Regions from separate parts of the Rhizobium sp. AP16 genome, predicted to be linked through region 2. Evidence: riboswitches for the same ligand, from Rfam matches in the RefSeq annotation. Region 2 holds a riboswitch; the other holds the start of a gene.
What was found. Region 2 has a riboswitch for S-adenosylmethionine ahead of metA (homoserine O-succinyltransferase). Riboswitches for the same ligand answer to the same signal wherever they lie in the genome.
Positions count from the first base shown of each region.

Region 1 (14,751 bases), on a different contig from region 2:
TCGTCGTGCTGGCCGCCGGCGTCGCCGCCCGCATGCAGTTCGATCCCTTCGAGCCGATGACGACGGTCACCGTGAAGATCGTCAACCAGTTGACCGGCGATCTCGAATTCACCTCGCCGCAGACATTGGTCGCCTTTGCGCTTGGCATCACGCTCTTCTGCTTGACGCTCTGCCTTAACGTCTACGCGCTCTACATCGTCCGTCGCTATAGGGAGCAATACGAATGAGCGATCTCGTATTCTCCGCAAAGCCGCCGATCCCGCGCGGGCTGACGCCCGGCGCACCGGCGCGGCGCGATATCGGCATCAAGCGCCGTTACGCCGCCGAGCGCCGGTTCCGCGCCTATGGCATCGCCGCCGTCACCTTCGGCCTTGTCTTCCTCATCGCTCTGGTCTCGTCGGTGGTGCGTCATGGCTATACCGCCTTCGTGCAGACCTCGATCACCCTGCCGATCGAGTTTGCCGAGAAGGTAATCGATCCCACTGGCAAGCGTGCCAGCGATCCGAAGGTGCTGATCGCGGCCAATTATCCTCTTCTCGTCCGCGATGCCCTGGTAAAGGCGCTGGGCATCGATCCCGCCGATCGCGCGCTTGTGCGTGAGGCGACGGCGATGGTCTCGGACAGTGCGCGAAGCATGCTGCGCGACAAGGTCATGGCCGACCCCTCCATCATCGGGAAAACGGTGAAGATCACGCTGCTTGCCGGCGCCAATATCGATTCCGCCAACAAGGGGCAGATCGATCTGACGGCGAATGAGGCGGACCGCAAGGTCTCCGACCGACAGCTCGGCTGGATGAGGCAGCTTGCCGCCAGCGGCGCGCTCCACAAGGCGTTCAACAGCGGCCTGTTCCTGTCGGGCAATTCCAGCCGTCCGGAAGCCGCAGGCCTCGGCGTCGCGCTGATCGGTTCGCTTTATCTGATGCTGACCGTGCTGGTTCTGGCATTACCGGTCGGCGTCGCCGCCTCGATCTATCTCGAGGAATTCGCGCCGAAGAACCGGCTGACGGACCTGATCGAAGTCAACATCAACAATCTCGCCGCCGTGCCGTCGATCGTCTACGGCCTGCTTGGCCTCTCCGTCTTCATCAATGTCATGGGCCTGCCGCGCTCGGCCTCGCTGGTCGGCGGGCTGGTGCTCAGCCTGATGACGCTGCCGATGATCATCATCGCCACGCGCTCGGCGCTGCGGGCGGTGCCGCCGTCGATCCGAAGCGCTGCGCTTGGTCTTGGTGCCTCGCGGATGCAGGTGGTGTTCCACCATGTCCTGCCGCTCGCCATGCCGGGCATCCTGACCGGTACGATCCTCGGGCTGGCGCATGCGCTCGGCGAGACCGCGCCGCTGCTGTTGATCGGCATGGTCGCCTTCGTCGCCAATTATCCGACGTCGCCACTCGATCCCGCGACCGCCCTGCCGGTGCAGATTTACATGTGGGCGAGCGAAGCCGAGCGTGCCTTTGTCGAGCGAACCTCCGGGGCCATTATCGTCCTGCTCTTCTTCCTTGTTGCGATGAACATCGGGGCCATCCTGCTGCGCCGTCGCTTCGAGCGGCGTTGGTAGAGGGAGAAGACGGAATGAACATGATGACGGAAGCCGCAGGCGAGAAGGCACTGGCCAGGAAGATGACGACGATCCCCTACAAGATGATCGGCCAGGACGTCTCGGTCTATTATGGTGACAAGCGCGCCCTGTTCGGTGTGGACCTGAACATCCGTGTCAATACGGTCACGGCGTTGATCGGTCCTTCAGGCTGTGGCAAGTCCACCTTTCTGCGCTGCCTAAACCGCATGAACGATACGATCGACACCTGCCGCGTCACCGGCAAGATCACGCTCGACGATCAGGATGTCTATGACAGCGCCATCGATGTCGTGGAGCTGCGTGCCCGCGTCGGCATGGTGTTCCAGAAGCCCAATCCCTTCCCGAAGTCGATCTACGAGAACGTCGCCTATGGCCCGCGTATTCACGGGCTGCATCGCTCCAAGGCCGATCTCGACCATATTGTCGAAACCAGCCTGCAGAAGGCCGGTCTCTGGGGCGAGGTGAAGGATCGGCTGCTGGAAGCCGGCACCAGCCTGTCGGGCGGCCAGCAGCAGCGCCTCTGCATCGCCCGCGCCGTTGCCGTCAGCCCGGAAGTCATTCTCATGGACGAGCCGTGCTCGGCGCTCGATCCCATCGCCACGGCCAAGGTCGAGGAACTGATTCATGAGCTGCGGGAAAACTTCACGATCGTCATCGTGACGCATTCCATGCAGCAGGCCGCCCGCGTTTCCCAACGCACCGCAATGTTTCATCTCGGCCATTTGGTCGAGGAGAACGATACCGATAAGATGTTCACCAATCCCGACGATTTCCGCACGCAGGATTACATCATGGGCCGTTTTGGTTGATGATATCCCGCGCGCGGCTCCCTTCACACGTTTCACCCTGAGGATAGAAAAATGGTCTCCACTCACATTCTCTCTGCCTATGACGAAGACCTGAAGTTCCTGACGCGCCGCATTGCTGAAATGGGCGGTCTGGCGGAGCAGATGGTCAGCGACAGCGTTCGTGCACTGGTGCACGGCGATGCCGCCCTTGCACAGAAGGTCATCTCCGACGACGTCGTTCTCGACCACGCCGAACGCGAAGTCGGCGACAAGGCGATCGTCACCATCGCTCGCCGCCAGCCGATGGCCGCCGACCTGCGCGAAATCATGGGTTCCATTCGCATCGCCGCCGATCTGGAGCGCGTTGGCGACCTTGGCAAGAATACCGCCAAGCGCGTCATCGCCGTGCAGGGCCACGGCGTTCCGCGCCGCCTGGCGCGCGGCATCGAGCATCTTTCCGAACTGGCGCTCAGCCAGCTCAAGGAAGTGCTCGACGTCTATACGACCCGTTCGCCCGACAAGGCCGTCTCGATCCGTGAGCGCGACGAGGAAATCGACGCGATGTACACCTCGCTCTTCCGCGAGATGCTGACCTACATGATGGAAGATCCGCGCAACATCACCACCTGCACGCATCTTCTCTTTTGCGCCAAGAATATCGAGCGCATCGGCGACCATGCCACCAACATCGCCGAGACGATCTATTACATGGCGACCGGTAGCCAGCCCGAAGGCGAGCGCCCGAAAGACGATACCGCCAACACCGTCGGTGCGGTGACGGAATAACGAAGACGCCAGGAAAAGGAGACCAGAGACGCATGGTTCCGAGAGTTGCTGTTGTAGAAGACGAAGAAGCGCTCAGCGTTCTGCTGCGCTATAATCTCGAGGCTGAAGGCTTCGAGGTCGACACCATTCTGAGAGGCGATGAAGCAGAGCTTCGCCTCCAGGAGCGCATTCCCGATCTTCTGATCCTCGATTGGATGCTCCCCGGCGTGTCCGGCATCGAACTCTGCCGCCGGCTGCGCATGCGGCCGGAGACCGAACGCCTGCCGATCATCATGCTCACCGCCCGCGGCGAGGAAAGCGAGCGCGTGCGCGGCCTTTCCACCGGCGCGGACGATTATGTCGTCAAGCCGTTCTCGACGCCGGAGCTGATGGCTCGCGTCAAGGCGATGCTGCGCCGTGCCCGTCCGGAGGTTCTCTCCACCGTGCTGCGCTGTGGCGACATCGAACTGGACCGCGAGACCCATCGCGTTCACCGCAAGAGCCGTGAAGTGCGGTTGGGACCGACGGAATTCCGCCTGCTGGAATTCCTGATGGCTTCGCCGAGCCGCGTCTTCTCGCGGTCGCAGCTCCTCGACGGTGTCTGGGGACATGACATCTATGTCGACGAACGCACCGTCGACGTCCATGTCGGACGTCTGCGCAAGGCGCTGAACTTCTCCAATATGCAGGATGTCATCCGCACCGTTCGCGGCGCGGGTTATTCCATGGAAGCCTGATCGGGAAACCGGTCAGTCACCCAACATAGCGGCGGAAACAGAAAACGGGCCTTTCGGCCCGTTTCTTTCATTCAGCTATGGGGCATCTCAGCCGCGCGGTTGAGCCGCCGGCCGGCGTCGTTCATGCACCGGCTGGTAGGCCAGGCGCTGATGGTAGCCGCAATAGGGCGATGCATCCGGGCTGTCATTGCCGCAGAAGTGGAAGTCATCCTTCAGCGGATCGCCGACCGGCCATTTGCAGGTGCGCTCGGTGAGTTCCGTCAGGCCGAGGCGACGCGAAATCGGAACGACCACATTGGCGGCCGGACGATATTCGATCTCGTTGACCGTATCGATCTCGACTTCTTCCTTGAGCATCGTCGCGCCCTGCTGACGGGTAACCGTGCGGGTTGCAACGCGCGAGGCGTAGTTCGGTGCGCGCGGCGCCGAAGTGTTGCGCTTCTGTGCTCGGGCGGCCGTCGCCGTGCCGCCGGCCTTCGCTCGGCCCGGCAGGCTCAAGCGATGCACCTTGCCGATGACGGCATTACGACTGACACCACCGAGCTGCGCCGCGATCTGGCTCGCGCTCAAACCCTCGGACCACAGCTTTTTCAGCTTCTCGACGCGTTCGTCTGTCCAATTCATGCCCTGTCTCCGCTGTCGCGTTTCCGATGGCAGAATCCTTCACCATTGCCTCGCATTAGGGCGAGGCGCGAAACGCTTAAAAATTGTGGTGACTAGTTCCGCCGCATGCAGTCTAGTAATTGAGGTTTAACCTAGTGTGAGGCTGACTCCGTGACAAGAGTCGCATGATTCCTGGGGAATCGATTTCGGGGTTTTCCCCAACTTGCTTGTCCAAGCGTGGCATTTTTGCAATATTAGCAACTGAAGACATACCTCTCGTCGCGAGATGCTCTGCCGCGCCTGCTAAATCGCCTGTTTTGTTGACATTGCGGTGCAAAACATCAATAGTGCCTCAGCCGCCGCAAGGCGGCATTTTTGATTTTTCCGGGCCCGTTTCACTTGAAGGAAACGATTGGCCCTAAAGGTTGTGATCGAGGAGATACGGGCCATGGCTGAAACCGCGCCGCTTTACGACACCTATATGCGTGCCCCGCTGCGGTTTGAGCGAGGAGAGGGCGTATGGCTGTTCACGGAGACAGGCGAGCGCTATCTCGATTTCGCCGCCGGTGTTGCAGTGAATTCGCTTGGCCATGCACATCCCCATCTGGTCGCGGAACTGAAGGCGCAGGCCGACAAGGTCTGGCACCTGTCGAACCTTTATGAGGTGCCGGGCCAGGAGAAGCTGTCGAAGCGCCTGACGGAAGCCACCTTTGCCGACAAGGTGTTCTTCACCAATTCCGGCGCTGAGGCGCTGGAATGTGCGATCAAGACGGCGCGGCGCTACCAGTTCTCCAAGGGCCATCCCGAGAAGTTCCATATCATCACCTTTGAAGGCGCCTTCCACGGCCGCACGATCGCGACGATCGCCGCCGGCGGCCAGGAAAAGTATCTCGAAGGTTTCGGCCCCAAGGCGCCGGGCTTCGACCAGGTACCCTTCGGCGATCTCGATGCCGTGCGCGCCGCCGTTACCGATGCGACGGCCGGGATTCTCATCGAGCCCGTGCAGGGCGAGGGCGGCATTCGGCCTGCGACCAACGAGTTCCTGCGCGGCCTGCGCCAGATCTGCGACGAGCACGGCCTTCTTCTGATCCTTGACGAGGTCCAGTGCGGCGTCGGCCGTACCGGCAAGCTCTTTGCTCATGAATGGTCCGGCGTCACGCCCGACATCATGGCCGTGGCCAAGGGTATCGGCGGCGGCTTCCCGCTTGGCGCGTGCCTTGCGACGGCGGAAGCCGCTTCGGGCATGAAGGCCGGTACGCATGGCTCGACCTATGGCGGCAATCCGCTCGCCATGGCAGTCGGCAATGCCGTGCTCGATATCGTGCTGGCAGACGGTTTCCTCGATCATGTGCGCGATATCGCCCTAGTCTTCCGCCAGGGCCTTGCTTCGCTTCAGGATCGTTTCCCCGATATCATCGAGGATATTCGCGGCGAGGGCCTGATGCTCGGCATCAAGGCCGCCATTCCGCAGGCGGAGCTGTTGCAGGCGATCCGCGCCGAGTATCTTCTGGGCGTGCCGGCTGGCGACAACGTCATCCGTCTGCTGCCGCCGCTGGTGGTGACCGCCGAGGAAGCGCGCGAAGGTATTGCCCGCATCGAACGCGCCGCCGAAAGCGTGCGTGCGGCTCGCATCAAGAAGTCGGCTTGAATTCAGCGCCCGCTGTCAGCGCAGTAACACTTAGAATGGCGCATAACCCCTTAAATCGGGTCCGATTTAAGGGGTTATGCGCGCCCCACGCGGGCGTTATTGTTTTCTAGAGTACAGGTAGGAACATGGCTTCTCCGAAACACTTTCTCGATCTCTCGGCTGTTGCTGCTGCCGATCTGCGCAGCATCATCGACGACGCCATCGTGCGCAAGCGGGCGCTGAAGGCCGGTACGGCCGACAAGCCGCTTGCCGGCAAGATGCTGGCGATGATCTTCGAGAAGCCCTCCACCCGAACCCGCGTCTCCTTCGATGTCGGCATGCGCCAGCTTGGCGGCGAGACGCTGTTCCTGTCGGGCACCGAGATGCAGCTCGGCCGCGCCGAGACGATCGGCGATACGGCGAAAGTGCTGTCGCGCTATGTCGACGCCATCATGATCCGCACGACGGAGCATTCGCGCCTGCTGGAGCTCGCCGAACACGCGACCGTGCCGGTCATCAATGCGCTGACCGACGACACGCACCCCTGCCAGATCATGGCCGACATCATGACCTTCGAGGAGCATCGCGGCCCGATCAAGGGCAAGACGATTGCTTGGACCGGCGACGGCAACAATGTGCTGCATTCGCTGATCGAAGGGGCCGCACGCTTCGACTACCGCATGAACATGGCCGTACCCCTTGGTTCCGAGCCAAAGGATCACTATTTGAACTGGGCCCGTAATCAGGGCGCCGAAATCATGCTCTCGCATGATGCCGACCGTGCGGTCGCTGGCGTTGATTGCGTGGTAACCGATACCTGGGTTTCCATGAATCAGGAACACCGGGCCCGCGGTCACAACGTCTTCCAGCCCTATCAGGTCAATCAGGCTTTGATGGCACAGGCCGGCAAGGACGCCTTGTTCATGCATTGCCTGCCCGCCCATCGCGGGGAGGAAGTGACGGACGAAGTGATCGATGGTCCGCAATCCGTTGTTTTCGATGAGGCGGAAAACCGCCTTCATGCGCAAAAGTCGATTCTTGCTTGGTGCCTGGGCGCGATCTGAGGATATAGAACCGCGCGTTTGATGCCGCGGGCGCAGTAGGAGTAAAGCAATGGCGGAAAGTGCAGCCTCGCTGGGTCAATTCGATTTTGCCGGCGACGATCATGTCGTTCCCTTCCAGGTCGAAGGTCTTGATGTGCGCGGCCGCGCCGTGCAGCTCGGACCTCTGCTGGACACAATTCTCGCCCGGCACAATTATCCGGCCCCCGTTGCCCGGCTGTTGGCCGAGGCCGTGGTGCTGACCGTGTTGCTCGGCACCTCGCTGAAGTTCGAGGGCAAGTTCACCGTGCAGACCAAGGGCGACGGACCGGTCGATCTTCTGGTCGCCGATTTCGCGACGCCGGAAAATGTCCGCGCCTATGCCCGCTTCGATGAAGAGGCGCTGGCAAAGGCCGTGGCCGCCGGCGAGACCGAGCCGGAACAGTTGCTCGGCAAGGGCGTGCTCGCCTTCACCATCGATCAGGGTCGCTACAGCCAGCCCTATCAGGGTATCGTGGCGCTCGACGGTGCCTCGCTCGAAGAGATCGCGGGGACCTATTTCCGCCAGTCGGAGCAGATCCCGACCCGCGTTCGTCTGGGCGCTGCCGAACTGTTCGACCGCGACGAGGCCGGCAAGCCGCGCCATCGCTGGCGGGCGGGCGGGTTGATCGCACAGTTCCTGCCGGAAGCACTGGAGCGCATGCGCCAGCCGGATCTCCATGGCGGTGATGGCGATAGCAACCCGCGTCATCATGTCGAGGACGACGCCTGGGAGGAAGCCCGGTCACTGGTCGAGACGATCGATGCCGACGAGCTGACCGATCCGCAGGTCGGAACGGAACGTTTGCTGTTCCGTCTCTTCCACGAGCGTGGCGTGCGCGTCTATGAGCCGAAGGCAGTCTTCGACCGTTGCACCTGTTCGCGCGACAAGCTGAAGGGCGTATTGCAGGGCTTTTCCGCCGAGGAAATCGAGGTGAGCCAGGAGAATGGCGAAATCGCCGTCACCTGCGAGTTCTGCTCGACCACCTACCGCTTCGAAGTCTCCGAGGTAAGGGACGCCTGATCGGGCTCAGTTCAGCGTCCGCAGCAGATTGGGCGTATCGAGAGAAAAGGCGGGGATCTTGACGTGAAAGAGCTCCCCGTCGTCCGTCTCCATCTGATAATGGCCGAACATCATGCCCGATGGCGTATCGAGCGGGCAGCCTGACGAATATTCGTAGGTGTCGCCGGGGCCAAGCCGCGGCTGCTCGCCGACGACGCCAGGCCCGGTCACCTCGTCCACCAGCCCGTTCTGATCGGTGATGTGCCAATAGCGCGTCACCAGCCGGACATTGAGGGTGGAATGGTTGGAAATGATAATGCGATAACCCCAGACATAGCGGTCGTCATCCGGGTCGGATTGCTCCTCCAGATAAAAAGGTTCGACGACGACTTCGATATCCCGTGTTAGAGCGCGATACATGCCTGACACCTTGGTCATTACTCCGAAACGTCGTGCGTTCCAATAAACGCACACCGGACGCTCCAGCATTTTAAGTCTAGGGCATCTGCTCCGCTTTCCATGATCCCACGAAAGCGGGACATCTAGCGGTATCCTATACACAACCTGCCCCGTCAAGGAACGGATTGGTGAAAACCCCTATAGCGGGTAAATCATACGGCTTTTCAGGGACTAAGGCTAGTTCCAAGGGGCAATCGCCTTGGCTGAAGCTATCCGGCGCGCCTGTTGTCAAGGCGAGCCGTCCCGCCCGAACAAGATCCGGGCGGGTTTGCATGACAAAACTCAGGCCGAAACCTGCGCCAGCGCGCGGGCGAAATCCTCGACCAGATCGTCGCCATCCTCGATGCCGGCGGAGAAGCGCACGGTGCCCGGCGAAATGCCGAGTTCGGCGCGAGCCTCGTCGGTGAGGTTCTTGTGCGTGGTGGTGGCCGGATGGGTGATCAGGCTCTTCGAGTCGCCGAGATTGTTGGAAATCCTGACGATCTCCAGCGCGTTCTGCAGCTTGAAGGCCGCTTCCTTGCCGCCCTTCAGCTCGAAGGCCACCAGCGTCGAGCCGCCGGTCATCTGCTTTGCGATGATGTCGGCCTGCGGGTGGTCCTTGCGGCCGGGATAGATCACCTTGGCGACCTTGCCCTGCTCGGCGAGGAAATCGGCGATCTTGGCGGCGTTCGCCGTCTGCTGCGCCACGCGCAGCGGCAGCGTCTCGATGCCCTTCAACAACGTCCAGGCGGTAAACGGCGACATGGCCGGGCCGGTGTGACGGAAATAATCCTGCAGGTTCTCGTCGATCCACTGTTTGTCGGAGAGAATGACGCCACCGAGCGAGCGGCCCTGGCCGTCGATATGCTTAGTGGCGGAATAGACGACGATATGGGCGCCGAGTTCGAGAGGCTTCTGGAAGAGCGGCGTCGCGAAGACGTTGTCGACCACGACCTTGGCGCCGATCTGGTTGGCGAGCTTGGCAACGGCGGCGATATCCACCACTTCCAGCGTCGGATTGGTCGGGCTTTCCAGGAAGAAGACCTTGGTTGTCGGCCGGATGGCCTTTTCCCAGTTCTCGGCGAAGCGGCCGTCGACCAGCGTGCATTCGATGCCGTATTTCGGCGCCAGCGTCTCGACGACCCAGCGGCAGGAGCCGAAGAGCGCGCGGGCGGCAACGATGTGATCGCCGGCCGTCAGCTGGCAAAGGATTGCGGCGGTGACGGCGGCCATGCCCGATGCCGTGGCGCGAGCATCTTCCGCGCCTTCCAGCGCGCACATGCGCTTTTCGAACATGTCATTGGTCGGGCTGCCGTAACGGGCATAGATGAACCCGTCGGTCTCGCCCTTGAAGCGCGCCTCGGCGGCTTCCGATGTGTCGTAGACGAAGCCCTGGGTCAGATAGATCGCTTCGGATGTTTCGCCGAATTGCGAGCGGAGCGTTCCGCTGTGAACGAGTTGGGTTGCGGGGCGCCAAGTCTTGCTCATGCCATCACCACTTTCAAAACAAAAAAACCGGCCGCAATTGCAGACCGGTTTTCAACCCGGTCTTTTTAGCCACTTATTTAACGTGGCTGCAAGCCGACCGGCCAAATCACCACGGGATAAGTTGCAATACTGCTGTTGACCGCTTGCGTCAATTCCCTGAGTTTGGTTTTGTCTGCGGCAAATTATGGAAAAGGCAGAATGGCTCGCAACACTGGAATTTTGGCCGATCGCGCCATTGCCACGCTCTTCGAAGCGGGGCGGCTGACGAGCGAACGGGAACTGGACGACGATCAGATCCAGCCGGCGAGCCTTGACCTTCGCCTCGGCGCGCATGCTTTCCGCGTCCGCGCCAGCTTCATGCCAGGCCCGTCGCATCTCGTCGCCGACAAGCTCGATCGGCTGAAGCTGCATGTGATCGACCTTTCCGAAGGTGCCGTGCTGGAAACCGGCTGCGTCTACATCGTGCCCTTGATGGAGCGCCTCGACCTGCCGGCCGACATGTCGGCCTCGGCCAATCCGAAAAGCTCGACCGGTCGCCTGGACATCTTCACCCGCGTCATCACCGACCGGGCGCAGGAGTTCGACAAGATCCCGGCCGGCTATTCCGGTCCGCTCTATCTGGAGATCAGCCCGCGCACCTTCCCGATCGTCGTTCGCCGCGGCTCGCGCCTGTCGCAGATCCGTTTTCGTGTTGGCCAGGCACTGCTGAACGAGCCGGAACTGATGGCGCTGCATGCCAACGAAACGCTGGTCGCGAGCAAGCAGCCGAACGTCAATGGCGGCGGCATCGCGCTGTCGATCGATCTTGCCGGCGACAAGGAGGGCCTGATCGGCTATCGCGGCAAGCACCACACCGCCGTCGTCGATGTCGACAAGAAGGCGCAGCACGATATCTACGATTTCTGGGAGCCGCTCTATAGCCGTGGCCGCACCGAGCTGATCCTCGATCCGGACGAGTTCTATATCCTCGTTTCGCGCGAAGCCGTGCACGTACCGCCGCACTATGCTGCCGAGATGACGCCTTTCGATCCCTTGGTCGGTGAATTCCGCGTCCACTATGCCGGCTTCTTCGACCCAGGCTTCGGCCATGCCCCCGCCGGCGGCCGCGGCAGCCGCGCCGTGCTGGAGGTGCGCAGTCATGAAGTGCCCTTTATCCTCGAAGACGGCCAGATCGTCGGCCGCCTGGTCTATGAACACATGCTGGAGCAACCCACGAGCCTCTACGGCTCCGGCCTCGGCTCGAACTATCAGGCGCAAGGCCTAAAGCTGTCGAAGCATTTCCGGCTTTGATCACTCAGCTTCCGGCCTTGACAGAGGCCGGCAACTGTTGGACATCTCCGGATATCAGGCGGGTGTAGCTCAATGGTAGAGCAGCAGCTTCCCAAGCTGAATACGAGGGTTCGATTCCCTTCACCCGCTCCACTTTTCCTTCGCTCCATGCTCATGCCAGGCAGGGAACGTCCGATTTCAACTCCTTGAGCAGAGCCGCGCGCATCAGTATCGGACATTGCCGCAATAAAACCTTTGTTTGTTCAGGCTGCTGACAGACAAGCATGACAGAAAGTCGTCCCTAACCGGAACGGACCAGATGCTTAGCTTTGCGTCATTTTACAGACTGAAGGCGATCTTCACGCGCGGCGTGCTGCGGATTTCCCGCCGTACGAAGGTGCCGCGCGGCACGACGATCATCTGGAAGGATGGCCGCGTCAGTATCGGCGCGAGGGCCTTTATCCGCAGAGGTGTCGTCATCGATGCGCAGCGTGGCAGCATCGAGATCGGGGATCACGTCTCCCTCAACGACTATGCGATTTTGCTCGGACGCGGCGGCATCACCATCGGCAATGATGTGCGGATCGCCGCCCATGCCATGGTCGTGTCGTTCGATCACAATTTCGATGATGTCACGCAGCCGATCCGCATGCAGGGTGTGACCAAGAAGCCTGTCGTTATCGAGGACGATGTCTGGATCGGCGCCGGAGCGAAGATTCTCGGCGGCTCCCATATCGCCAAGGGCTGCGTCATCGGCGCCAATGCCGTCGTCAAGGGAAAGACCGTGCCCTACGGCATCTATGTCGGCGCCCCCGCGAAACTGGTCAGGCGGCGAGGGGACCAGGGCGACGTCAGGCCTGCAAAACTCGAACTGCTTCCGCCCCCAAAACGGATAGCAGGTCGTTAGGCAACGCTGCCTTTGCGCTCGATCATGTTGCTATGCCGGACCGGGAGTTTCCGGTTCGTGGCTCGGCGCGATATTCCCCCTTCGGCATGACTCTGTTACACCGATCCTGAAATCAGGAAGCTGACCACCTGACAGGAGGCTTAGTCATCGTCATGCGCGTTTGTCTTTCGTCGTTGATATCCGTGGCGAGATCCTTGACAGGCGCAGTGTTGATGGCTGCCTCCTGCGCTATGCCTGTCGTCGCGCAGCAGGCGCCGCCGTCCGGCCTGCCGGTTCTCTTCGATGCGCGCGAACGGCTGCCGAAGCCGGATCTTTCCACTCTGGTCAGGCTACGCTTCCTGACCTCCGTCGACTTCCCGCCCTTCAATTTCGCCGATCAGAACGGCAAGCTCTCAGGCTTCCATGTCGATCTCGCCCGCGAAATCTGCGACGAGCTCGGCATATCGGACAAGTGCCAGATCCAGGCGCTGCCCTTCGAGGAATTGCAGGGCGCGCTTTCGGCGTCGCAGGGGGATGCGGTGATCGCCGGCGTCGCGGTGACGCCGGAGCTACGCAAGAGTTTCGCCTTCTCGCGCCCCTTCCTGATGTTGCCCGCTCGCTTCGTGCGCAATCTCAAGGCGCCGATTGATGGTCGGACGGCGGCAGCCCTTGCCGGCCATTCGGTAGGGGTGGTCAAGGGCACAACGCATGAGGCGATGCTGGCAGCCTTCTTCCCGGCGATCAAGCTGGTGCCATTCGACGACAAGGACGCGCTTCTGGCGGCCGTGAAGGACGGTAAGGTCGATGCCGGCTTTGCCGACGGATTGCAGCTTTCTTTTTGGGTGTCGTCGCCGTCGGCGGAAAAGTGCTGCGCCTTGTTCGACGGCCCCTACCTCTCGCAGCAATTCCTCGGCGAAGGCATGACCATCATGCTGCGCGAGCAGGATGCCGATCTGACGGCCGCGATCAACCATGCCCTGGCGACCCTGTCGCGCAACGGCCGGCTGCAGGAAATCTATCTGCGCTATTTTCCTTACGGATTGTATTGAGCGGGCTTTTCAGCCCTTGCGGTAACGGGCAATGGCGCTGCGCTCGATGGCGGCGCAGGTCAGCTTGCCGAGATCGAGGCGGTCGCGCAGCAAGCTCAGCAGGCGCAGCTCCTCGGCCTTGACCGACAAGTCGGCGGAAGCGACCTCGACGGCAAGTGCATAGGCGGTGTCGTAGAGCCGTGGTGGCAGGGTGTCGCGCACGGTTTCCAGCACGATGTCGAGCCCTTCGCTGCCGGCCAGAAGCCTGGCGCAGTCGCGCGAAACATCGATCAGCTTTTCGTCATCGAAGCCCTTGAAGACCGGCAGGGCATGGATGAGTTCACCGATCCGGGTCATTTCGCGGTCGTTCATCGTCCGGTCGACAGCGGATGCCATGACCATGACGTAGATCAGGGCCTCTTGGGCGGAAAGCGGCTTATTCATAACGAAACAAAATCCTTTGAAACTGGCGGCAGACTAGAAAGTCATGTCTCTCATGACAAGAGCCGGTGGCGGAAGCGTGGCGTCAGATCGGATTAAGCGGATCTTCCTTGGCCGGAGCCGGCGCGAGCGTCGATTTCCGGCCCTTGCGCGGGTCGTCGCCATAGATGCCGCGCTTCTGTTGCTTCGCCTGTTCCGCAGCGGCCTCCAGCGGCGATCCGGCCTCCGGCTCGGCCCAACCGAAACGGACGAGCCATTCGCTAAGGTCGATGCGAACATAGCGGCAGTGTCCCGTCATCGTGCCCTGCCAGGTCGCGCTCGGCAGGTCGCAATCGATGATCCGGCCGCGCAGATACATGCGGAACGCGGTACGTGCCGCTGTCCCGCACGGCCAGCTCTTGCCATCAGACCCGGCGCACATCCGGCCGATATCGGTCGGTATGATGCCGGAAAGCTGCACGCTCCTGTTGCCGACGGTCAGCATGCCGGCGCGGTCGGAAGACGGCCGCACCAGCTCCACGGGCTCCGTCCCCCCAGCTTGCTTCTGGTCGTCGCTTGGCGTCTGGCTGTCGCCGGGCGACGCCTGCTGAGTGGATGGCGTCATGGGCACGGTCCGGCGGGCTGCAGCCGCCGCTGCCCTGTCGGCCTGGTCGGCGGGTGCGGGGAACGGTGCCGCCTGCTCCGGTTCAGCCTTCTTTATCTCGGGCGCTTCGGTCTTAGTCCCGTCGGCATCGGTCGTATTCTTTGGGGCAGGCTGAGCCTCTGGTGCGGTTGCCGGCGCCGTTTCCGACTGTGTTAGCTGGGCGGGCGATGTGCCTTGCAACTCCATCGCTGGCTTCGCTGTGGACGATTTGTCTTGATCGGCCGGCACTATGACCGCGTCTTTAGCGGTATCTTCGGCTGCCACGACCGGCGCCACGGCAGGCGCGGATGTCAAGGTTGCGGCGGGCGGCTCGCTCTTCGTGGCGGCCGGGACCGTTGTCTGCGCCGTGGCGCTATCTGCCATGACAGTCGCTGCCG
Region 1 covers NZ_AJVM01000063.1:139,663-154,413, forward strand. Annotated here, with positions in the region: gene pstC (phosphate ABC transporter permease subunit PstC) at 1-227, shown strand, start outside; gene pstA (phosphate ABC transporter permease PstA) at 224-1,558, shown strand; gene pstB (phosphate ABC transporter ATP-binding protein PstB) at 1,573-2,388, shown strand; gene phoU (phosphate signaling complex protein PhoU) at 2,440-3,153, shown strand; gene phoB (phosphate regulon transcriptional regulator PhoB) at 3,186-3,869, shown strand; gene PMI03_RS17185 (GcrA family cell cycle regulator) at 3,957-4,493, opposite strand; gene PMI03_RS17190 (aspartate aminotransferase family protein) at 4,921-6,120, shown strand; gene argF (ornithine carbamoyltransferase) at 6,246-7,163, shown strand; gene PMI03_RS17200 (Hsp33 family molecular chaperone) at 7,213-8,202, shown strand; gene apaG (Co2+/Mg2+ efflux protein ApaG) at 8,209-8,601, opposite strand; gene PMI03_RS17210 (O-succinylhomoserine sulfhydrylase) at 8,923-10,107, opposite strand; SAM riboswitch at 10,152-10,230, opposite strand; gene PMI03_RS17215 (2'-deoxycytidine 5'-triphosphate deaminase) at 10,306-11,397, shown strand; tRNA gene PMI03_RS17220 (tRNA-Gly) at 11,456-11,529, shown strand; gene PMI03_RS17225 (acyltransferase) at 11,696-12,283, shown strand; gene PMI03_RS17230 (transporter substrate-binding domain-containing protein) at 12,496-13,311, shown strand; gene PMI03_RS17235 (tellurite resistance TerB family protein) at 13,321-13,734, opposite strand; gene PMI03_RS17240 (thermonuclease family protein) at 13,817-14,751, opposite strand, start outside.
Region 1: it holds a riboswitch for S-adenosylmethionine, as region 2 does, so the genes downstream of both, PMI03_RS17210 (O-succinylhomoserine sulfhydrylase) here and metA (homoserine O-succinyltransferase) in region 2, are expected to answer to the same signal.

Region 2 (14,751 bases):
TTGTCGGGCACATCATTGGCGGCGGTGATTGCCTGCACCCGGCCATTGCCGGTCACCAGCGCGCTATCCTCGTGAAACCGGTCGCCGTCGAAGATGCGCGTGCCGGTAAAGACCTGATAATCCATCACATGGTCTCCGTCACCTTGAGAAGATTAGCCGGCTTATCCGGGTCGAAGCCCTTGCGCCGCGTCACTGCTTCGATGAGGCGATAATAGCAGAGCAGCGACACCAGCGGGTCGAGCAGGCCGTTGCCGGTGGTGGGCATGCGCAGGTTGATGCCGGGGAGGGCCGCGGTGGAGAAGGAGACGGCGGTGGCGCCGAGCTTCTGCAGGCGCTCCAATGCCTGGGCATTGTTGGCAAAGGCCGCGTCGTCGGGCGAGAAGGCGACGATCGGAAAGCCCGGCTGCACCAGCCGCATCGGTCCATGCATCAGCTCGGCGAGGGAGAAGGCCTCAGCGTGCAGGCCGGCGGTTTCCTTGGCCTTGAGCGCTGCTTCCAGCGCAATGGCGAAGGCCGGGCCGCGGCCGCCGGTATAGAGCGAGGTGGCGTTGAAGAGCACGTCCTCGGCCGCCTTGCCGTCGATACCCTGTGTCGCGGCCAATGCTTCCGGCAGTTTGGCGAGACCGGTGGCGAGCGCCTGGTCTCCCGAAATCGCTGCCGTGACGCCGGTCAGCGCTGCAACGGCGGCGATGAAGGATTTGGTGGCGGCGACGCTCTTTTCCGGGCCGGCATTCAGCCCGAGCACGATGTCGGCTTCTTTGGCGAGCGGGCTGTCGGTGACGTTGACGACGGCGATGGTCGTGGCGCCGCCGAGCTTGGCGGCCGCCTGCAACGCGATGATATCGGGGCTGCCGCCGGATTGCGACACGGTGAAATGGATGCCGCCCTTCAAATGGAGGGGTGTGCCATAGACCGAGGCGATCGACGGGCCGATCGAGGCGACGGGCACGCCGCAGGAGATTTCGAAGAGATATTTGAAAAAGGTGGCGGCATGGTCGGAAGAGCCGCGCGCCGCCGTGGTGATCAGGGACGGGCGGGTCGAGGAGACGAGCTTTGCGATTTCGGCAAAGACGGGCTTTTCCTTCTCAAGCAGGGTTGCGACCACGTCCGGCGACTGGCCGGCCTCGGTCAGCATCAAGGATTGGGTGTCGCTCATAGGTCTTCTCCGATTCTCAATTCAGCAACGAAATCGTAGGCATCGCCACGATAGTGCGAGCGGGTGTATTCAACGACGCGCTGGTCTTCCAAGCGCGAAATACGTTCGATCAAAAGCGCGGGCGCGCCGGATTTCACATTCAGGATCGACGCGGAGGACGGATCGAGCGTCACCGCCGTCAGTCGCTGCAACGCGCGGACTGGCTTGAAGCCGTTCCCCGCCAGCGCATCATAGAGCGAACCGTCGGAAACGGCATCCTCGCCCAGAAATTTGATCGGAACGACAGCGCGCTCGATGGCAAGCGGCTGGCCGTCCGCCAGGCGCAACCGGTCGAGCCTTAGCACCGGCTCATCGAGGCGAAGGCCGAGCAGGAAGGATTCTTCCGGAGCGGGCGCGCTGACGATGCGCGACAGGATCCTTGCGGCCGGCTCGCGGCCGCGCGAGCGCATATCGGCGGAGAAGGAGGAGAGGCGCCAGAGCGATTGCTCGATGCGCTCGACATGCTGCGACACGAAGGTGCCGCTGCCATGGCGGGATTCGATGGCGCCAGAGGCAAGCAGGTCGCGATAGGCGGTGCGAACTGTGACGCGGCCGACCTGGAGCGCTTCAGCAAGATCTCGTTCGCCCGGCAGCGCCGCTCCCGCTTTCAGCAGACCTTCCTGAATGAGGCCGGCGAGCGCTTGCGCCAGGCGCTTGTACAGCGGCCCGGTCCGCACCTCGTCGCGCAGGCCACGGCTGTTCAGCTCAGCGATTAAACTGGTTCTATCCATGGAGATTACATAGAACCTATTTAGAACCAGTCTGCAAGGTGATTCTGAGGTGCTGGCTGAAAATGAATCGGCCGGACGCGAGGTGCGCCCGGCCGATGCCAAGAGGAATGAAGTGCTGTCAGCTCAGTTTTTCGTGAAGATATAGTCGGTTTCCTGCCGCAGCACTTCGCCGGGGCGGAGGACGGCATTCGGGAAGCCTTCATGGTTGATGGCGTCGGGCCAGACCTGGGTTTCGAGGCAGAAGCCAGCGAAGGGGCCGATCTTCTGACCGTCATGGCCGGGAACGGGAACATCGAGCTTGAAGCCGGCATAGAACTGCACGCCGGGCTCGGTGGTACGCACTTCCAGCGAGACGCCGGAATTGACGCTGCGCGCCAGCACCACGGAGCGCTTGGCGGTGCGTTCCGGCGACAGGCAGAAATTATGGTCGTAGAGCGCCTGTTCGGCGCCGTCAAAGCGCTTCATCGACGCCATTTCGCGGAAGTCGAAGACGGTGCCTTCGACCGAGCGCACTTCGCCCGTCGGCACCTGCTTTTCGTCCGTCGGGGTATAGTGATCGGCGGCGATCATGATGTCATGGCCGAGTGCGTCGTCGCGGCCGTCGAGGTTGAAATAGGCGTGCTGGCAGACATTGGCGAGTGTCGGTTGGTCGCTGGTCGATTCATAGGTGACGGACAATTCGCCATTGCCATGCACCCGATAGGTCGCCTGGATCGTGCAATTGCCGGGATAGCCGGCGCGGCCGTCGGGATCGACGATCTTCAGCACGACGCGATCGACCGCATGCTCGACGATCGTCCAGTTGCGCTTGGCGATATTGTCCTTGCCGCCGTGCAGGTGGGTGACGCCCTTCTCGTTGAGCTCAAGCTGGTAGTCCTTACCATCAAGCGTGAAGCGGCCGGCGCCGATGCGGTTGGCGCAGCGACCGGGCGTGGCGCCGAAATAGGAGGAATGGGCCGGATAATCGGCGAAATTGTCGAAGCCGAGCAGCAAGGCCGGGCCGTGGCCGTCGAGCCGCAGGTCCTGAATGACGGCGCCCCAGCTGATGATATGCGCCGTAAGCCCACCGCCGACGATCTTGGCGCGATAGACCGTTTCACCGGTTGGCGTCGTTCCGAAAACTTCCCGTTGCAAACTGTTTTCCGTCATATCAGCTCATCCATTCCTATCAGAAATTCGAGGTCAGACCCTGCCCCCATTCGCGCCGATCCGCAACCAGTTCGAATGCGAAATTTAGGTGTGATGGAATGCCTATCAAGGCTAGCTTCGGCTTTGTTTCATTGGCTTCAGAGTTGCCAGACTGCGCTGGAAATTTGCAAGGCGTATGACAGGTGAGTGCATTGGTTCCTGTTTGGGCCTATGCAGTCATCCATTGAATGCCTTTACCTGCCAGTTCCTTAGCGAGCCGGTGTCAGAAGCCTGGTGAACTGGGGGGTGACGATTGTGGTGAACAGTTCGGGATCGCTGAACGCTCTTGCAGAGAGCATTGCCCCATGAACTGAAGCCATCAGCATCTGGGCCTCCTCTTCCGGCTGCTTGTCCAACCGGAACAGGCCCTGCTCTGCTCCAGTCGCAAGCACCGACTTAAGCCATCTCGCGAGACTATGGAAATGGGCGCGGACGCGCGACGCGACCTCCTCCGGCAGCATCTGCATCTCGCCAGCGAGCATGGCACAGATGCAGAAGGGCAGCGAGGTATCGCGAATGCATGTTTGCCAGAAATTCAGGTAGGCCCGCAGTTGTTCGGCAGGGCTTGAGAATTGCTCACGAAGAGAATTTAAACCCGTTTCAGCCTGCTGCCTGTAGCGATCCACCAGCACGGCGACCAACTCGGCCTTCGTCGGAAAGTGATGATGGATACTCGCCTTCCTGATGCCGATTGCAACTGAGATGTCGGCATAGCTGAACCCGTTGTAGCCTCCCGCAACGATGAGAGACTGCGCGGTGTCGAGAATTTTTTCCGAAGTCGAAGTCATTGATTTCATGTCGCTGCCTACCTTCTGGTAGGTCGTTTGTCAAGATCGATGCGGCGCTTCCGCTGCTCACAAAGAGGTGTTCGAGTGTCGAGTTGACACAAGAATTATGCCTCCCTACTAGTAGGTAGATTACAACATGGAGTCTACCGATGCAGAACCAATCTTCGACCCAGCCCAGCTGGCTGCGATCCTATTATTTCGTGCGCGCCATATTTTCTATCGCCTGGATTGCCGCCGCCATTCTCTTCAGCGGGCAATCTCATCTCACCGCCTTTCTGCTTGCGATCTATCCGGCGTGGGACGCCCTCGCCAATCTGGTTGACGCCCGGGTCAATGGCGGCCTGAGAGCCAACTCATCCCAAGCACTGAATGTCGTGGTCAGCACGATAACCGCGCTCGCCGTGATCGTGGCCATCAGCAACAGCACTTATGCCGTTCTGGCCGTGTTTGGGGTTTGGGCAATCCTCTCGGGTCTCCTGCAACTCTACACCGCGGTCAGGCGTTGGCGTCACTATGGTGCGCAATGGGTGATGATCCTGAGTGGCGCCCAGTCGGCGCTTGCCGGTGGCTTCATGATCAGCCGATCCCTTGGTACCGCAGCGCCGACGATTCTGGATATCACCCCCTATGTCGGGTTCGGCGCCTTCTACTTCCTGCTTTCGGCAATCTGGCTTGCCGTCGCGGCCTATCGCAACGCAAACGCATAGGCGTGGTCCATTCTCGTCGATCAAGCTCTGTGCCTGACCATCACCAAACTAGGAGCTGATCGAGATCACCGCGACAGTTCCCTCGTAGCCCTCTCCAGCCCGCCGAGGGTCAGCGGATACATCCGGTCGGAAAACAGGCGGCGGATGATCGAGATCGAGGTGGTGTGGCTCCAATAGTCTTCGGGTACGGGGTTGAGCCAGATGCATTTGCGGAAATGGCCGGTCATGCGGTTGAGCCAGGCTTCGCCGGCTTCCTTGTTCCAGTGTTCGACCGAGCCGCCCGGTTGGACGATCTCGTAGGGGCTCATCGAGGCGTCGCCGACGAAGACGATGCGGTAGTCGGAGCCGAAGGTGCGGATCAGGTCTGATGTCGCGGTGATGTCGATGCGCCGGCGGCGATTGTCCTTCCACACGCCTTCATAGAGGCAATTGTGGAAGTAGAAATATTCCATGTGCCGGAATTCGGCGCGGGCGGCGGAGAAGAGTTCCTCGACCACGCGAATATGATCGTCCATCGAGCCGCCGATGTCGAAGAACATCAGCAGCTTGACCGCGTTGCGCCGTTCCGGCCTGGTTTGGACGTCGAGATAGCCGTGTTCGGCGGTGGAGCGGATCGTGCCGGACAGGTCGAGTTCGTCGTCGGCACCTTCGCGCACCCAGCGACGCAGCCGCTTCAGCGCCAGCTTGATGTTGCGGGTGCCGAGCTCGACGCCGTCGTCAAGATTTTGAAACTCGCGCCGGTCCCAGACCTTCACCGCCTTGCGGTGATTGGAGGTTTCCTGGCCGATGCGGACGCCCTCGGGATTGTAGCCATGCGCGCCGAAAGGCGAGGTGCCCGCGGTGCCGATCCATTTCGAGCCGCCCTGATGCCGGCCTCTCTGTTCGTCGAGGCGCTGGCGCAGCGTTTCCATCAGTTTCTCGAAGCCGCCGAGCGCCTCGACCAGCTTCTTTTCTTCTTCCGTCAGATGTTTCTCAGTGAGTTTGCGCAGCCATTCCTCGGGAATGGTGGCCGCCTCGACCGTCTCCGGGCCGCCGCTAATCGCCTCGACGCCGCGGAAGTAATCGGCAAAGACCTGATCGAAACGGTCGATGAAGCGCTCGTCCTTGATCAGCGTCGCGCGGGCCAGATAGTAGAAGGCTTCGACATCATAATCGGCGATCCCCTCTTCCATTCCCTCCAGAAGCGACAGGAATTCCCGGAGGGTCACCGGAACCTTCGCTTCCTTCAGTTTCAGGAAGAAGGGAATGAACAAGGGTCAGAGCCTCTCTTCGCCGATATCCTCCAGATCATAGGGCGTGGTCTGGTAGAGTTCGTTGATCCAGTTGCCGAAGAACAGATGGGCATGGCTGCGCCAGCGGTTCTGCGGCGGGATTTCCGGGTCGTTATGCGGGAAATAATTATGCGGCATCTTGATCGGCACGCCGGCATGCACGTCCCGGAAATATTCGTCCGCCAGCGAGGTGGAATCATACTCCACATGATTGAACATGTAGAGCCGGTTGCAGGCCTGCTCGTGCACCAGGCAGACGCCCATCTCGCTCGACTCCATCAGAATCTCGAGGTTCGGCACCTTCTCGATGTCGGCGCGACGCACTTCCGTCCAGCGCGACACCGGCACGGCGAAGTCGTCGGAGAAGCCGTTGAGATAGACCGAGGACGGCTTCAGGTTCTGGTGGCGGTAGACGCCGAAGGCTTTCTCCTTCAGCGTATATTTCGGCACCTTATGGAAGTGGTAGGCCGCTGCCATGGCGCCCCAGCAGACGTTCAGCGTCGAATGGACATTGGTTGCCGTCCAGTCGAAGATCTGCTTCATCTCATCCCAGTATGTGACCTCTTCATACTCCAGCAGCTCGATCGGCGCGCCGGTAATGATGAAGCCGTCGAACTTGCGGTGCTTCACCTCTTCCCAGGTCTGGTAGAAGGAGAGCAGATGCTCTTCGGAGGTGTTCTTGGCCTTGTGGCCGCCGACGCGCACCAGCGAGAACTCGACCTGTAGCGGCGAGGCGCCGACCAGGCGCGCCATCTGCACCTCGGTCTTGATCTTGTTCGGCATGAGGTTGAGAAGCCCGATCTGAAGGGGACGGATATCCTGACGGATCGCCATCGTCTCAGTCATCACCCGCACACCCTCGTTTTGAAGGGCTTCGAACGCGGGAAGCGTATCGGGAATCTTGATGGGCATCGTTATCACTCGACCAAAAACAAAAACCGGCCGCGATCATGAATCGCTACCGGTCCGCACGCGGCCCTTTAGCGACTTATTTAACGTGGCTGCAAGCCGGCCGGCCAAATCACCACAAGGGAAATTCAATAAACCCGCGGCCTCTATCGGTCAATGGGGAAGCTCTTGAGGGAAAAGGTCGATATCATGCCTCATACCGCCGACCTCTACAGATGTTCAAGGAAGTGCTGCATGCCATAGCCGAGACGCTGCCTCGCTATGGGGATCGGCAGCCAGAAGAAGCGGAAGCGGATGGGGTCGCTGCCGTCGAACGGTGTCATTTCGAGATGGAGCCAGGTATCGGGTGTCGCTTCGGGCAGGGTACAGCGGAAATAGTGTCTCTGATGATGGTATTCGCGCCCGTCCTTTTCGAAGCGGTAGTCGTGAATGCCGAGCGGATTGAGATCGCCCGCCGCAAGCCCGGTCTCTTCCTCGAATTCGCGTGCCGCCGCTGCCGCTATGTCTTCGCCCGGCTCGACGGTGCCGCCGGGAACCTGCAGTTTGACGGTGGGGAAGTCCGGCTCGTCGAAGACCAACAAATACCGGCCGCGCAGCGCATGGATCAGGACTTTGACGGCATCCGGCCGCATCATTTCCCTTGACCCCGCGCCATGAAGGCGAGGCGTTCGAAGAGGTGGACATCCTGCTCGTTCTTCAACAGCGCGCCGTGCAGCTTTGGCAGGACCGTTTTGGCGTCACTGCGCAAGGTCACTGGGTCGACATCATCGGCGACGAGGAGTCGGATCCAGTCGAGGGCTTCGGAGGTAGACGGCTTCTTCTTCAGGCCCGGCACATCGCGGATCTCGAAGAATTGGGTAAGGGCCGCCCGTACCAGCGTCTGCTTGATGCCGGGATAGTGCACCTCGACGATGCGAGTCAGCGTCTCGACATCGGGAAAGCGGATATAGTGGAAGAAGCAGCGGCGCAGGAAGGCGTCCGGCAGCTCTTTTTCGTTGTTCGAGGTGATGATGACGATCGGCCGGATGGTGGCGCGGATGGTTTCGCCGGTCTCGTAGACATGGAACTCCATGCGGTCGAGTTCCTGCAGCAGATCGTTCGGGAATTCGATGTCGGCCTTGTCGATCTCGTCGATCAGCAGCACGCATTTCCTCTGCGCGGTAAAAGCCTGCCAGAGCTTGCCCTGCCGAATGTAATTGCGGACGTCATGGACGCGCTCGTCGCCCAACTGGCTGTCGCGCAGGCGCGAGACGGCATCATATTCGTAGAGCCCCTGCTGCGCCTTGGTGGTCGATTTGATGTTCCATTCGATCAGGTCGAGGCCGAGGGCGGTTGCCACCTGACGGGCTAGTTCCGTCTTGCCGGTGCCCGGCTCACCCTTGACCAGAAGCGGCCGTTCCAGCCGGATGGCGGCATTGACGGCAACCATCAAATCCTTGTCGGCGATGTAGTCCGCAGTTCCCTGAAATTGCATCGGAAGGCTTTCATCAATATTTGAGGTGCAAGCTAGCTTCTGGCCTTACTCGGTTCAAGGCATGAGACGGTGTATATATTGAACGTGATCGCCCTGATGAGCTGCATGGATGGACATGTGGGCAGGTGATGGTTAACTGACGATACGTGCGTCGCAGGGAAGTGTTGATGGCAGTTGAAACGCAAGCCGCGCCGAATATTCAGGGGAACGACCGAGTCGGATACGATTTCAGCGTTCTCTATCGGCTGAGGATGATGTTTTCCGCCTTTTGGGGTTCGGCGGTCCGCATCAGGATCATTTCGCTGACGGTCGCGCTGTTCGTGATCATTCTGGTCACGGCCTATGTTCAGGTCCTGCTCAATAGCTGGAATGCGCCCTTCTATGATTCGCTGGCGCGGCGCGATACCGGCGCCTTCTTCCATCAGCTCGGCGTTTTCGGCATGATTGCCGGCTCGCTTCTTGTCCTCAATGTCATCCAGGCCTGGTTCAACCAGATGACCGCGCTCTATATGCGCGAGGGTCTGGCGCGTGATCTCGTCGATCAATGGCTGAAGGCCAAGCGCGCGCTTCGGCTTGCCTCTTCCGGCCTGATCGGCGTCAATCCGGACCAGCGGCTGCACGAGGATGCGCGCAATCTCGCAGAGAGCACCACGGGCCTGGCGATCGGCCTGGTGCAGGCGACCATCCTGCTCCTGAGCTTCATCGGCGTGCTCTGGGAATTGTCCAGCGGCATGGTCTTCCATTACAACGACATGAGCTTTTCGATCCCCGGCTACATGGTCTGGGCGGCGATTATCTATGCCGGTTCGGCGTCGTTTCTCAGCCAGTTCGTCGGCCGTCGACTGGTACGGCTGAACGCCGACCGCTATTCCAAGGAAGCCGAGCTGCGCTTTGCGCTGATGCATGCCAACGAACACATGCCGGCGATCACCATTGCCGGCGGCCAGGAGAATGAGCGCCGGCGGATCAATCTCGATATTTCCGCCGTGCTTGCCGTCATCCGCCAGCTTGCCATCGCCAACACCAATCTAACCTGGGTCTCGGCCGGTTACGGCTGGCTGGTGCTTATCATCCCGATCCTGGTGGCCGCGCCCGCCTATTTCTCCGGCGGGCTGACCTTCGGCCAGCTGATGGTGGCGGTCGGCGCCTTCAATCAGGTCAATACGGCCTTGCGCTGGTATGTCGCCAATTTCGGCCCGATCGCCGAATGGCGCGCGACGCTGATGCGCGTTACCGATTTCCGCCAGGCGCTGATGGAAATGGACGATACGACGCCGATGCCGCACACCATCACCTTCGACCAGGCGCCTGCCGGCATGATGGCATGGACCGACATGGAGATTTCCACCAAGACCAGCGAGGATGCCATGGAAAACGGCTTCCGCATTCGCGAGGGCTCGGTGACCATCGCCGCCGGCGAGCACATTATGGTCAATGGCGATCATGGCGTGAACCGCAGACTGCTGTTCCAGTCGCTGGCGCATCAATGGAATTGCGGCTCCGGCACAATCAGCATGCCGCCGATGGAAGACATGCTGTTCATGCCGCACACGCCCTATGTGCCGGGCGGCACGCTCCGGGAAGCGATCTGCTTCCCCGAGGATCGGGATGCCTATGATGATGCCGCTGTCGAAGCCGCGATGGACAAGGTCGGCCTTGGCCGCCTGAAGGGCCGGCTCGATACGCAGGCGCGCTGGGACCGGCTGCTGGACAATGACGAGCAGAAGGCCATCGCCTTTGCGCATCTGCTACTGGCAAAGCCGAAATGGATCATCCTCGATGAAGTCATGGAGGGGCTGGAGCTGGATGTCCAGGCCAAGTTCTCAGCACTGCTGACGGAATTTACCGATGCGACCGTGATCTATATCGGCCGCTCCGATGCCTACCTCCAGGCGATGTCGCCGCGCGTGCTGCATCTGCAGGCGCTGGTGCCGCACGAGGAAGAGGTCGCTGCCGCAACCGTTCCGCAGGAACCGGCCGAGGAGCCGGAGGTGAATAGCAAGAAGGCGAATGCGCCGTCGAGGTAATTGGGGTGGTCGCCGGGCACGGCCGTCGATGTTGCGACTATTTGCATGGCCACCCATCTGGCCATCATCATACCAAGACCCCAAAACAAAAACGCCCCGTCGATAAGACAGGGCGTTTTTGATGAAACCACAAGGCCGATTGCTCAGTCCTTGGCGCGCTCGACGTAGGAAACGTCTTCCGTGGCGATGACGACGCGGGTGCCGGCGTTGATGTGCGGCGGCACCAGGGTGCGGACGCCATTTGACAGGGTCGCAGGCTTGTAGGAGGAGGAGGCTGTCTGACCCTTGACGACCGGTTCCGTCTCGGCAATTTCCAGCGTGACGTGGCGCGGCAGCTGGAGTGCCAGCGCAATGCCTTCATGCATCGACAGGACGCAGGTCATGCCTTCCTGAAGGAAGGCTTTCTGGTCGCCCATGGTTTCGACATCGACGACGACCTGATCGTAGGAGACCGGGTTCATGAAGTGGAAGCCTTCGCCGTCTTCATAGAGGTACTGGAAGTTCACGTCTTCGACGAAGGCGCGCTCGACCTGTTCGGTGGTGCGCCAGCGTTCGGACACCTTAACGCCGTCGACGATGCGGCGCATGTCGACCTGGGTAACCGGCGTACCCTTGCCCGGATGAAAGTTCGCGGCGGTGAGAACGACGTAGAGCTTGCCGTCGACGTCGAGAACGTTGCCCTTGCGGACCGAAGAGGCGATGACCTTGACCATAAGACTTCCTTGTAACTCAGCTTGTCGCGTCGTAGAGGACTGTCGAAATACATCCCAAGACGCAGCTATTGTTTGCTTGGGGGCGCAACTACCCTAAATCAGCGGAAATAGCCACCCCCCAACCCGGGCGGTCTTAAGAAGAAAGCATCGATGGAGCCAACGAGCAGCAGAGCGTCCCCCTGGTGGACCCGCAGCGTCCATGCGGACCGGCGGCCGTTCCTTCTTGGCCGCAACGCCATCCAGGCGGCGCTGCGCGGTTTCTTCGCGCGCAACGACTTCATCGAGGTCGACACGGCGACGCTGCAGGTGTCGCCGGGCAACGAGGCGCATCTGCATGCTTTCGCCACCGAGGCACTGACGACGGATGGCCAGGCGGCGCCCTTCTATCTGCACACCTCGCCGGAATTTGCTTGCAAGAAGCTGCTTGCCGCCGGCGAGGAGCGCATCGCCTGTTTCGCCCATGTCTACCGCAATCGCGAGCGCGGGCCGCTGCACCATCCGGAATTCACCATGCTGGAATGGTACCGGGCCGGCGAGACCTATGAGACACTGATGAATGATTGCGCCGTCTTGCTGGCGCTAGCAGCGGAGACAGTTGGGGCGAAGAAGCTCACCTATCGCGGCGCGGAGACCGATCCGTTTCTCGCGCCGGAACGCATCAGCGTTGCCGCCGCCTTCGAGCGTCATGCCGGGATCGATTTGCTCGGCTCGGTCGGCCTCGACGGCTCCACGGATCGTGAGCATCTGGCAGCCGAGATGCGGCGTGTCGGCATGCGCGTTGCCGATGACGACCATTGGGCCGATCTCTTCAGCCGCGTGCTGGTCGAGAAGGTCGAGCCCTATCTCGGTTTTGGCCGAGTGACGATCCTTGATGAATATCCGGTCTCGGAGGCCGCTCTTGCCCGGCCTTCGGCTGCGGATCATCGCGTGGCCGAGCGCTTCGAGCTCTATGCCTGCGGCGTCGAGCTTGCCAATGCTTTCGGCGAACTCACCAATGCACAAGAGCAGCGGCGGCGGTTCGAGATCGAGATGGCGGAGAAGGCGCGGATCTATGGCGAGACCTATCCGCTGGATGAGGATTTTCTGCAGGCGCTGGCCGTCATGCCGGAAGCGAGCGGCATTGCGCTCGGCTTCGACCGGCTGGTAATGTTGGCGACCGGGGCTTCCAGGATCGAGCAGGTGCTCTGGGCGCCAGTATCGGAGTTTGGTTCATGAATGTGATGCGCCCAATCAGAACTGTCGATGACCTCGAGCAGGCCGGACTGATCGATAGCGCCGAGGCGCTTTCGCTGGAAGTGGTGGCGGAGCGTTATGCCATCGCCCTGACGCCGACGGTTGCCCGGTTGATCGACAAGGCCGACCCCGCCGACCCGATCGCCCGGCAATTCGTGCCCGACATGGCCGAACTCGTCGTTACGCCGGAGGAGCGGGCCGATCCGATCAGCGATCATGCCTATAGCCCGGTCGAGGGCATCGTCCATCGCTATCCCGACCGTGTGCTGTTGAAGGCCGTGCATGTCTGCCCGGTCTATTGCCGCTTCTGCTTCCGCCGCGAGATGGTCGGGCCGCAGGGGCTCGGGACGCTGGATGGCGCGGCGCTCGATGCTGCCTTTGCCTATATCCGTGACCATGAGGAGATCTGGGAGGTGATCCTCACCGGCGGCGATCCGTTGGTGCTGTCGCCGCGCCGGCTCGAAGAGATGCTGCGGCAGCTTGCCGATATCGAGCATGTGAAGATCGTTCGCTTCCATACCCGCGTGCCTGTCGTCGATCCGCTGAAGATCGACGGGGCACTGATTGCGGCGCTGAAGGCGAGCGGCAAGACCGTTTATCTGGCGCTGCATGCCAACCATCCGCGCGAACTGACGGCGGAGGCGCGCGCCGCCTGTGCCCGGCTGGTGGATGCCGGCATCGTGCTGGTCAGCCAATCCGTGCTGCTGAAGGGCGTCAATGATGATCCGGATGTGCTGGCTTCATTGATGAAGGCTTTCGTCGAAACGCGGATCAAGCCCTATTATCTGCACCACCCTGATCTTGCTCCCGGCACCAGTCATTTCCGCCTGACGATCGCAGAGGGACAGGCAATCGTCGCGGCGTTGCGGGGTCGTATCTCCGGCCTCTGCCAGCCGACCTATATCCTCGACATTCCCGGTGGCCACGGCAAGGCGGATATCGGCAAGAGCGCGGTTCGCGAGTTTGGCGAAGGCTGCTATTCCGTCTCGGACTATCGTGGCGGCGAGCATCTCTATCCACCGGAGGGATAGTGAAGCGGTTTTCCGCTCCTGCGTTGTTTTGCACTGTCTGCAACTCCAAATTTCATAGGAACTCGCGTGGAAATTTGGCACATTAACCTTGCTGCGACGTGCCGTTCTTTCGCGCATCACAGTGGATAAATTTTAGAATTCTGAAATATTGCGCTGTAAACGACAGGTTGCATGGCTTAAATATCGTAAATTTCATTTAGATAAATCTTATATTCAATATATTCTTGCTAAGTATAGCGTCGTTATATTTACCACGTCGCTTAGTGGAATGTTCTATTTTACCTGTTACTTCTCAGGCGAAGATAAGGCCGCGTTACTGTGGTCGTGTTTGTGATTGCCTGGAGGGACGACAGGATGAATGAGACGATTCGCGATTTGCTGGCCAAGTTCGGCGCACTTCCCGTTACGATGGATCAGATTGCCGACGATGCCGATCTCTATGCGGCGGGGCTCTCCTCCTTTGCATCAGTGCAACTGATGCTCGGCATCGAGGATGCCTTCGACATCGAATTTCCCGACAATCTGCTCAACCGCAAATCCTTTGCCAGTATCGTCGCCATCGAAAAAACGGTCGGCATGATCCTGGACAGCCGAAAGGTCGCCTGATGAACGTGGCGGTCGCTTTGGTTGACGCCGGGGCCGGCGACAAGATGACGGCGCGGGCCGCGCGTGTCGCAGCGATTGCGGGCAAGTATGCCGATGCGGTCGATGTCGAAGGCCGCTTCCCCCGTGAGGCAGTCGAGGCAATGCGGACCGAGAAGCTGTTGTCGGTCCAGATCTCCGACGAACTTGGCGGCGAGGGCGCGTCGATCACCGAGATCGCCGAGCTTTGCTCCATCCTCGGTCAGGCCTGTGCCGCCAGCGCCATGGTTTTCGCCATGCATCAGATCAAGCTGTCGAGCCTGGTCGAACACGGCGCCGGCAGCGACTGGCACCGCGACTTCATGCGCCGCATCGCCAAAGAACAGCTTCTGCTGGCCTCGGCGACCACGGAAGGTGGGATCGGCGGCAATCTGCGCAACAGCATCTGCGCCATCAAGGTCGAGGGTGACAGTTGCTTTCTAGAGAAAGACGCGACCGTTATCTCCTATGGCGCCCATGCGGATGCGATCCTGATTACCTCGCGCAGCCATGCCGAAGCGGCCTCTTCCGACCAGGTGCTGACCGTTTTCTTGAGAGATCAATATACGCTTGAACGCACCGTCGAGTGGAACACGCTCGGTATGCGCGGCACCTGCTCCGACGGCTTCCTGTTCAAGGGCGAAGCGCCTGCCGTTCAGATCCTGCCGAAACCCTTTGCCGAGATTGCCGCGCAGTCGATGCTGGCAAGCTCGCATCTGCTCTGGAGCGGTGTCTGGTACGGAATTGCCGCCGATGCCGTTGCCCGCGCCCAGGCTTTCGTGCGCGCCGCGGCTCGCAAGTCGCCGGGCACGCAGCCGCCGGGCGCATTGCGGCTCGCCGAAGTCTCCGGCCTGCTGCAAATG
Region 2 covers NZ_AJVM01000016.1:56,193-70,943, reverse strand. Annotated here, with positions in the region: gene nagA (N-acetylglucosamine-6-phosphate deacetylase) at 1-125, opposite strand, end outside; gene PMI03_RS09285 (SIS domain-containing protein) at 125-1,156, opposite strand; gene PMI03_RS09280 (GntR family transcriptional regulator) at 1,153-1,926, opposite strand; gene PMI03_RS09275 (aldose epimerase family protein) at 2,050-3,075, opposite strand; gene PMI03_RS09270 (TetR/AcrR family transcriptional regulator) at 3,324-3,911, opposite strand; gene PMI03_RS09265 (DUF308 domain-containing protein) at 4,052-4,609, shown strand; gene PMI03_RS09260 (VWA domain-containing protein) at 4,675-5,862, opposite strand; gene metA (homoserine O-succinyltransferase) at 5,866-6,792, opposite strand; SAM riboswitch at 6,841-6,918, opposite strand; gene PMI03_RS09250 (NUDIX domain-containing protein) at 6,999-7,421, opposite strand; gene PMI03_RS09245 (MoxR family ATPase) at 7,421-8,263, opposite strand; gene PMI03_RS09240 (ABC transporter ATP-binding protein/permease) at 8,431-10,290, shown strand; gene efp (elongation factor P) at 10,434-11,003, opposite strand; gene epmA (EF-P lysine aminoacylase EpmA) at 11,154-12,218, shown strand; gene PMI03_RS09225 (lysine-2,3-aminomutase-like protein) at 12,215-13,267, shown strand; gene PMI03_RS09220 (acyl carrier protein) at 13,622-13,873, shown strand; gene PMI03_RS09215 (acyl-CoA dehydrogenase family protein) at 13,873-14,751, shown strand, end outside.